2 regions of the Arthrobacter ramosus genome follow, and region 2 is predicted to be linked to the other one. Evidence: riboswitches for the same ligand, from Rfam matches in the RefSeq annotation. Region 2 holds a riboswitch; the other holds the start of a gene.
The links. A riboswitch is a leader RNA that binds a small molecule or an ion and turns the genes downstream of it on or off. The one in region 2 is predicted to bind glycine.
Positions count from the first base shown of each region.

Region 1: linked by a shared signal. The riboswitch ahead of lipA (lipoyl synthase) and the one ahead of gcvP (aminomethyl-transferring glycine dehydrogenase) in region 2 are both predicted to bind glycine.

Region 1 is NZ_BAAAWN010000001.1:148,619-153,028, reverse strand. Features, by position in the region: gene dhaK (dihydroxyacetone kinase subunit DhaK) at 1-556, opposite strand, end outside; gene ABD742_RS00760 (MIP/aquaporin family protein) at 553-1,308, opposite strand; gene ABD742_RS00755 (IclR family transcriptional regulator) at 1,478-2,236, shown strand; glycine riboswitch at 2,344-2,442, shown strand; glycine riboswitch at 2,444-2,547, shown strand; gene lipA (lipoyl synthase) at 2,597-3,622, shown strand; gene ABD742_RS00745 (methylenetetrahydrofolate reductase) at 3,639-4,410, shown strand, end outside.
Region 2 is NZ_BAAAWN010000001.1:3,996,743-4,001,152, reverse strand. Features, by position in the region: gene ABD742_RS18405 (MFS transporter) at 1-902, opposite strand, end outside; gene ABD742_RS18400 (TetR/AcrR family transcriptional regulator) at 985-1,533, shown strand; glycine riboswitch at 1,722-1,819, shown strand; glycine riboswitch at 1,821-1,928, shown strand; gene gcvP (aminomethyl-transferring glycine dehydrogenase) at 1,981-4,410, shown strand, end outside.

The sequences.
Region 1 (4,410 bases), 3.8 Mb from region 2:
TGGAACGCCCGGCATGGGCGGTCCGTTCGGCGAGCCCGTGTACCTTCTCAAGGGACCAGCCGCGGGCAGCTGCTGCGCCGGCAACTTTTTCCAGAATCAGCGTGGTGCCGACACCGCGCCGGCCCGCTGTCCAGGTGGAGTCCTCCACCGCGACGTCGTCTGCGACGACAACGGTGGCCACCTCGATTCCCTGCTCCCGGGCGAGTTCGGCGGCCATTTCAAAGTTGAGCAGGTCGCCGGTGTAGTTTTTCACCACGAAGAGCACCCCCGCCCCGGTGTCCACCCGGGTGGCGGCGGCCAGAATCTGGTCGGGCGTCGGTGATGTAAAGATCTCACCGGCGCACGCGGCATCCAGCATCCCTGCGCCGACGAACCCGCTGTGCAGCGGTTCATGGCCCGAGCCACCTCCGGAGACCAGTGCGACGCGTCCCTCCCGTGGTGCGGTGCTGAAAACGATGCGGTTCTCGAAATCAACGGAAAGTTGGCCGTGCGCGGCGGCGACACCGCGCAGGGCGTCTGCCAGCAGAGTCTGCGGGGAGTTGATCAGCTTGTTCACGCCCGGGACTCCTGCTCGGTCAGCGCCTCGGTGAGCGAGGTGCGGTCAGCCTGGGTGCGCGAGATGAGCCCGAACAACAATCCCGCGGCGACGCCCGCGGCAAGTTCGGCGACAACATAAACAGGCCATTGCTCCCAGTGAACGGTTCCGCCCATCAGGAACTGTACGAGCATCGGCCCGGTGGTCCTGGCGGGGTTGATCGATGCCCCCGTGGCGGGCGCGACGGGGATGATTGCGGCGAACACGATGAAGCCGATGACAATCCCGGCGAAACCCGGTGCGGCCTTGCGGTGGATCACGCCGAAGACCGTGAAGACCAGAATGAACGTGCCGATGAATTCAGCGGTGAAAGCCTGCCAGACGGGGATGTCACCATAGGCGGCCACCCCGAGGCCCAGCTCACTGGCCTTCTGGCCGAGGACCGCAATGATCGCGAGGGAACCTGCAACAGCACCCAGTACCTGGGCTGCGAGGTATCCCGGCACGTCACGCCACGGGAACTTCCCTGTGGCGGCCAGCGCCACGGTCACTGCGGGGTTGATGTGGTTTCCCGAGATGTAACCGAAGACGTAGACGGTGCCAATGACGACTGCACCAAACGACAGGGAGATGAAGCCCAGCTCCGAACCGGTAAACGGCGCATTGCCGCGGGCGATGGCGAGGGCCGGGACGGATCCTACTCCTACGAACACGAGGAACGCGGTCCCCAGGAACTCGGCAGCGACGCGCTGCCACATGCGGTTTTCGTCCATGACGAAAGTTCTCCTTTGAACGGTGGATGAAATTAGCCGAAGAGTCGGATTCGACATTGTCAACTCTGATTCGGTATTATCGAATAATGCCGTTTAGGATCCCTGGTTGTCAAGGGGTTAAATTGACATGTCGAACGGAGAAGCCAATTGATGATGGGAGAGTGGAGCTGTGATCCAGTCGATTGACCGAGCGGCCAAAATCCTCGGGCTCCTTCAGGGCGCCAGGCGCCTTGGAATCTCCGAACTGGCCGCCGCATTGGAGCTTCCGCCTTCCACGGTCCACGGACTCGTGAAATCGCTGCAGGCACACGGGCTGGTCGCCCAGGAAAGCTCCGGAAACCGCTACATGCTCGGGCCCGCGCTGCTGAAACTTTCGAGCGTCTACCTCGACACCCTTGACGTCCGGGCCCGCGCGATGCGGTGGATGCACGAGTTGTCCCGACGGACCGGTTACGCGACGCGACTGGGTGTGAACCTTCTCGGCGAAGTTTTGATCATTCATCACGACCGCCGCCCAGACGGCACAGAGCAAATGCCGGAAACAGGACTCAACCTGCCCGCCCACGCCTCTGCTCTCGGAAAAGTACTACTCGCCTACAACCCCGAGTTCGAAAACGACGTGCTCAGCAAGCCGCTGGCCGAATTTACCGGCGAAACCATTACCAACCCCGCAGTCCTCCGATCCCAGCTTGAGGAAGTGCGCAAGAACGCGCTCGGGTTGGAATACGAGGAAGCGGTGATTGGCGAAGCTTCCATCGCGGCCCCCGTCTACGATGAAAGCGGGACCGTCATCGCCGTTTTGTCGGTAGTGCTCTCCGCGAGCGAGTGGCCGGCAAGCGAGGCCACCGTCCGCGAACTCCGCGACGCCGCGTGGACAATTTCGCGGGAACTCGGAGCTTCCGTATGGTCCTCACAAGGCGCCCGCTAGACCTTGCGCCAACCAGAACCCGCGACAATTGCGACAGCCACTCTTTGCGTGCCGCACAGGCACCGGATACCATGTGAGACGTGTCACCGAAAGGCGGCACGTGCTTATGATCTGCGGCGGGAGAGCCCTGCCGGTACGTTTCAGCAGGCGCCGTAGGAGCAAATCCTCCCCAGGAATCTCTCAGGCCCATGTACCGCCGCGGCAAGGCAACTCTGGAAAGCAGCCCGGGCAACCGGACTCACCGACGGTGCAAGCGTCCAGCCGAGAGGCGGAGACGCGGAAACTCTCAGGTCCAATACAGAGCGGGGAGGAACCGAATCATCGTGGTGCGTCCGCGCCACCTGAATTATGGAGTTCCTCATGACCCTGGCACCTGAAGGCCGTAAGCTGCTGCGCGTTGAACAACGCAACAAAGCCGTCCCGGTCGAACGCAAGCCCGAGTGGATCAAGGCCAAGGTCCAGATGGGCCCGGAATTCGTGGGCCTGAAGAACCTCGTGAAAAAAGAAGGCCTGCACACCGTCTGCGAGGAAGCCGGCTGCCCGAACATCTTCGAGTGCTCGGAAGACAAGGAAGCGACCTTCCTGATCGGCGGCTCCGAATGCACCCGCCGCTGCGACTTCTGCCAGATCGACACCGGCAAACCCTCCCCCGTGGACATGTTCGAACCCACCAAGGTCGCCCGCTCCGTCCAGGCCATGGCCCTGCGCTACGCCACCGTCACCGGCGTCGCCCGCGACGACCTGGCAGACGAAGGCGTCTGGCTCTACGCCGAAACCGTCCGCAAGATCCACGAACTGAACCCCGGCACCGGCGTCGAACTGCTCATCCCCGACTTCTCCGGCAAACCCGAACACATCCAGGCGATCTGCGACTCGAACCCGGAGGTCTTCGCGCACAACGTCGAAACCGTGCCCCGGATCTTCAAGCGCATCCGCCCCGCGTTCCGCTACGACCGCTCCCTGGACGTCATCACCCAGGGCCGGGCCGCCGGCATGGTCACCAAATCCAACCTGATCCTGGGCATGGGCGAAACCCGGGAAGAGATCTCCGAAGCCCTTACCGACCTGCGCGCCGCCGGCTGTGACCTGATCACCATCACCCAGTACCTGCGCCCCTCCGAACGGCACCTGCCCGTGGACCGCTGGGTCAAACCCCAGGAATTCGTCGAACTCGCCACCGAAGCCGAGGAAACCGGCTTCCTCGGCGTCATGTCCGGCCCCCTGGTCCGCTCCTCCTACCGCGCCGGACGCCTCTGGGCCACCGCGATGCGCAAGAAAGGCCGCGAAATCCCCGCCCACCTGGCCCACATCGCCGAAGGCATCCAGGACTCCGGCACCACCCGCCAGGAAGCCCGCACCCTCCTCGCACACCACACGACGGCCTGATCCGCAAGGAGCCAGCATGTTCCCCACCCGGATTGAAATCATTCCCTCGGACGGAATCGTTGAGAAAGTCCAGGCCGCTGTGCCGCTTTCCACTGCGCTCACCGTTACCTGCCTGCCCCATCACGGCATCGCACGGACCATGGAGGCTTCCATCAAGCTCAGCCTTCTGGGCTACAACGTGATTCCGCACCTCTCGGCGCGCGGGCTGGAGCACCGGGCGCAGCTTTCCGGCATCCTCCGGGACTGCGGGGCCGCCGGGATCGCGGAGGTCTTCGCCATCGGTGGAGACGGTGCGCAAGCTGCCGGCCCCTATCGATCGAGCCTTCCCCTCTTGGCGGACATCGCCGAGTACTCCGGCGGTAGCATCACCGCGGGCATCGCCGGTTACCCCGAGGGGCACCCTTCCGTGAGCGGACTGGACTTGCTGGATGCCCTGTTGGCCAAACAACATTTGGCCACGCACGTTGTCACGCAAATGTGCTTCTCCGCCCCGAAGGTCCTCGATTACGCAGCACTCCTGCGCCGCGAAGGGGTCGACCTGCCAGTGTGGGCCGGTGTTGCCGGGGCCGTTCCGCGGACAAAACTGCTGGCGCTCGCGACCCAGATCGGCGTCGGGACATCCCTGAAGTTCCTCAGTAACAAAGGAACCACCCTTGCCCGCAAGCTTCTAGGCGTGGACAAGTACTCACCGGAAGGCCTGGTTTCCGAACTCATGGCGCACCCGGATGGTGTCTCTGGAATCCATCTCTACAGTTTCAACCGACTGGACATGCCCACCTGGGAACGAG
Region 2 (4,410 bases):
TGCGCGAAGAAGTAGATGAAGCCCGTCATGGAGAACAGGGACAAGACGTTGGCCGTGATGGCCGTGCTGAACACCTTGTTCCGGAAAAGCCGTACGTCCAACATGGGCGATGCCAAAGAGCGCTGCCTGCGGACGAAGACGATTCCCATGGCCAGGCCGGACGCCATGAAGGCCGCGGGTCCAGGGCCAAAACCGTGCACGGCGGCCTCCTTGATGCCATAAACCACGGGGGCCATCGTCAAGATGGACAGCACGACGCTGGGAACGTCCGGTTTGCCCGGGTTGCGATCCTTGGACTCCGGAATGAGGGACGGGCCGAAGGCGAGCAGGGGCAGCAACAGCGGCACTGCAACCAGGAACACGGCTCCCCACCAGAAGTGCTCCACGAGCCAGCCACCGAAGATCGGCCCGAGCGCGGCGCCGCCGGAGAATCCCGCGGCCCACACGGCGACGGCGAGCCGGCGGCGGTTAGGGTCCGGGAAGATGTTGCGGATCAAGGACAGCGTGGACGGCATGAGCATGGCGCCGAAGATGCCCATGCTGGCGCGTCCAGCGATGAGCCATTCAGCCGACGGCGCGAAGGCGGTGGCCGCGGAAACGGCGGCAAAGCCCGTGCTGCCGATCAGCAGCAAGCGCCGGCGGCCGATCCGGTCTCCCAGGTTTCCCATGGACACCAACAGGGCTGCGAGAACCAGCGGGTACGCATCGACGACCCACAGCAGCTGCACGCCCCCGACCTCCAACGAACGGGCGATTTGCGGCAGGGCAAATGTGAGTGCCGTATTGTCCACAGCCACCAGCAGCACGGGGAACATCAGGAGTGCCAGGGCAGCCCAATCGCGCCACGGGGCGGATTGGATCGAAGGGGTGCGGGGGTGCTGGGTTGTGGACGGCGTGAACATGAAGATAACTGTACCGTCTGGACGGTATAGTTTCAATCTGACTTATAAAATTACCGCATCGAACTAAGGGATGATGGACACCATGCCGCGAAAACCTATTGCCCGGGACGCTGTCCTGGATGCCTTTGAAGCCCTGCTGATCGAGGTGGGGGAGCGGGCTGCCACCCTGGACGCCGTCGCAAAGCGTGCAGGCGTCTCCAAGGGCGGCTTGCTCTACCATTTCCCCAACAAGGAAGCCATGATCGGTTCCTTGCTTGAACGCATGGACGGGCTTGCCGCGCTGGATATCGAGGCAATGAAGGCAGCACCCGAAGGCGCGGCCGCGTTCTTCATCAAGTCTTCCCTCTGGGCGGATACTCCCTTGGACCGGGTGTTCGTGGCAGCTACGCGGCTCGCGGAAGTGGCGCATGAAGAAACCCGCAGGCGCTTCGCCGGGATCCAGCAGCAATGGCTCGATGTGCTGGCCGAGGAAGTGGGGCCCGAAATGGCCAAAGCGGTCCGGTATATGGGCGATGGACTTTACTTCAACGCAATGCTTGAGGGCGGCGCCGGTGATACGGAAGTCAAGGCCAGCGCGAGGAGCGCCGACGTCGGTGCGCTGCTGGCCGCCGTCGAACGCCTCCGTGACTGAGTGGGGCCCAACTAACTCGCAGTTGTTGTCGTTTAGAGGCTCCAAAACGACATCTAGTGCGAGCTAGTTGGGAAAGCCGGGCGGGGTCGGTGACCACATTTGCGGTCGCGGGCAGTCCATAGGACAATTGAGAGTTGTGGCAGCCGTCACCGGCAACCACGATCGATTCACATAACTGAATAAGCCTTTGATCTGCGGCGGGAGAGTCCTGCAGGCAAGTGATGCAGGCGCCGTAGGAGCAAATCCTCCCCAGGAATCTCTCAGGCCCACGCACCGCCGCGGCAAGGCAACTCTGGAAAGCAGCACGCTGACGCGTGCTCACCGACGGTGCAAGCGAAACAGTGCCACAAGCACGGTTCCGCGGAAACTCTCAGGTCCAATACAGAGCGGGGAGGAACCCGATTAGCTGTGGCGTACCCTTCGCCGCCTTATTGATGGAGTTCCTTCGTGACGGTTAGTTCAACCTCCACTACGTTCGTTGACCGGCATATCGGCGCCCGCCGCCAGGCCGACATTGACATCATGCTCAAGTCTGTTGGTTACGACAGTGTCGATTCGCTCGTAGACACCGCGGTTCCCAATGACATCCGCCAGGACGTCGCACTGACGCTCCAGAACGCCCTCAGCGAGGTGGAAGTTCTGGCTGAACTTCGCAAGCTGGCGGCCAAGAACAAGACGGCCGTGCAGATGATCGGCCAGGGCTACTACGACACCGTCACTCCGCCAGTGATCCGCCGCAACATCCTCGAATCCCCGGCCTGGTACACGGCCTACACCCCGTACCAGCCGGAAATTTCCCAGGGCCGCCTCGAAGCCCTGCTGAATTTCCAGACCATGGTCCAGGATCTCGTGGGCCTGCCCATCGCCAACGCCTCCCTGCTGGACGAAGCCACCGCCGTGGCGGAGGCCTTCCTGATGATGCGCCGTGCCAATAAGAACAAGACGGCCCATGACGGCAAGACCGTCCTCGACGCCGACTGCCTGCCGCAGACCATCGCCATCGTGAAGGGCCGCGCCGAGGCGCTGGGCTTCGAGGTGGAGATCGCGGACCTGTCCCGGGGCCTGCCCGACGGCGACATCAACGGCATCGTGCTGCAGCAGCCGGGCGTTTCGGGTCGGGTGTTCGACCATGCCGCCGTGATCGCCGCCGCCAAGGAACGCGGTGCCCTCGTCACCGTCGCCGCGGACCTGCTCGCCCTCACCCTGATCACGCCTCCGGGCGAGCAGGGCGCCGACATCGCCGTCGGCTCCACCCAGCGCTTCGGGGTGCCGTTGTTCTTCGGCGGCCCGCACGCCGCGTACATGGCTGTCCAGAAGGGCCTCGAGCGCTCGATGCCGGGCCGCTTGGTGGGCGTTTCCAAGGACGACGCCGGCACTCCCGCTTACCGCCTGGCGCTGCAGACCCGCGAGCAGCACATCCGCCGCGAGAAGGCGACGTCCAACATCTGCACCGCGCAGGCCCTGTTGGCCATCGTTTCCTCGATGTACGCGGTCTACCACGGCCCCGATGGCCTGAAGGCGATCGCCGAGACCGCCCACAACCACGCCCGGACCCTGGCGGCGTCCTTGAAGGCCGCGGGCCTTGAGGTCCTGCACGGCAGCTTCTTCGACACCGTCACCGTCCGGGTCCCGGGCAAGGCTGCCGCGATCGTTGCAGCCGCCGAGGCCAAGGGCATCAACCTGCGCGGCATCGACGCCGACACGGTCGGCGTCTCCGTTGACGAGACGACGACGGCGACCGTCCTCGCCGACGTCGCTGCGGCGTTCGGCGCTTCGCTCGCAGGCGGGGGAGAGGGCTTCGCCCTGGAGGCCGCCGTCGAGCGTTCTTCCGACTACCTTCAGCACCCGGTGTTCAACACCCACCGTTCCGAGACCCAGCTGCTGCGCTACATCCGCAAGCTTTCGGACCGCGACCTGGCGCTGGACCGCACCATGATCCCGCTGGGTTCGTGCACCATGAAGCTGAACGCCACCGCGGAGATGGAAGCCATTTCCTGGCCGGAATTCGCCTCGATCCACCCCTTTGCCCCGGATTCCCAGACCGAGGGCTGGCGCGAACTGATCGAAGATTTGGAAGCTGACCTCACGGAGATCACGGGCTATGACCAGGTCTCCATCCAGCCCAACGCCGGTTCCCAGGGCGAGCTCGCGGGCCTGCTGGCCATCCGCGGCTACCACCACTCCCGCGGCGAGGCCCAGCGCAACGTCTGCCTCATCCCGGCTTCAGCCCACGGCACCAACGCCGCCTCGGCAGTACTGGCCGGCATGAAGGTGGTCGTCGTGGCCACCGCGGCCGACGGCACCATCGACCACGCGGACCTGCAGGCCAAGATCGACGCCAACAAGGACGTCCTTTCGGCCATCATGATCACCTACCCCTCCACGCACGGCGTGTACGACGCCGACGTCCGCGAAATCTGCGACTCCGTGCATGCAGCCGGCGGCCAGGTGTACGTTGACGGTGCCAACCTGAACGCCTTGGTGGGCCTGGCCCAGCCGGGCAAGTTCGGCGGCGACGTGTCCCACCTGAACCTGCACAAGACCTTCTGCATCCCGCACGGCGGCGGCGGACCGGGCGTTGGCCCGGTCGCGGCCAAGGCGCACCTTGCACCCTTCATGCCCGGCGATGCCAACAACGCAGCCCATGAAGACGGGCGCGGCGTGGCCATTTCCGCCTCGCGTTACGGTTCCGCGGGTGTGTTGCCGGTTTCCTGGGCCTACGTGAAGCTCATGGGCGGCGAAGGCCTCACCGAAGCCACCAAGTCCGCGCTGCTTGCCGCGAACTACATCGCCTCGCGCCTCAACGAGTACTTCCCCGTTCTCTACACCGGTGAAGGCGGACTCGTGGCCCACGAGTGCATCCTGGACCTGCGCGAA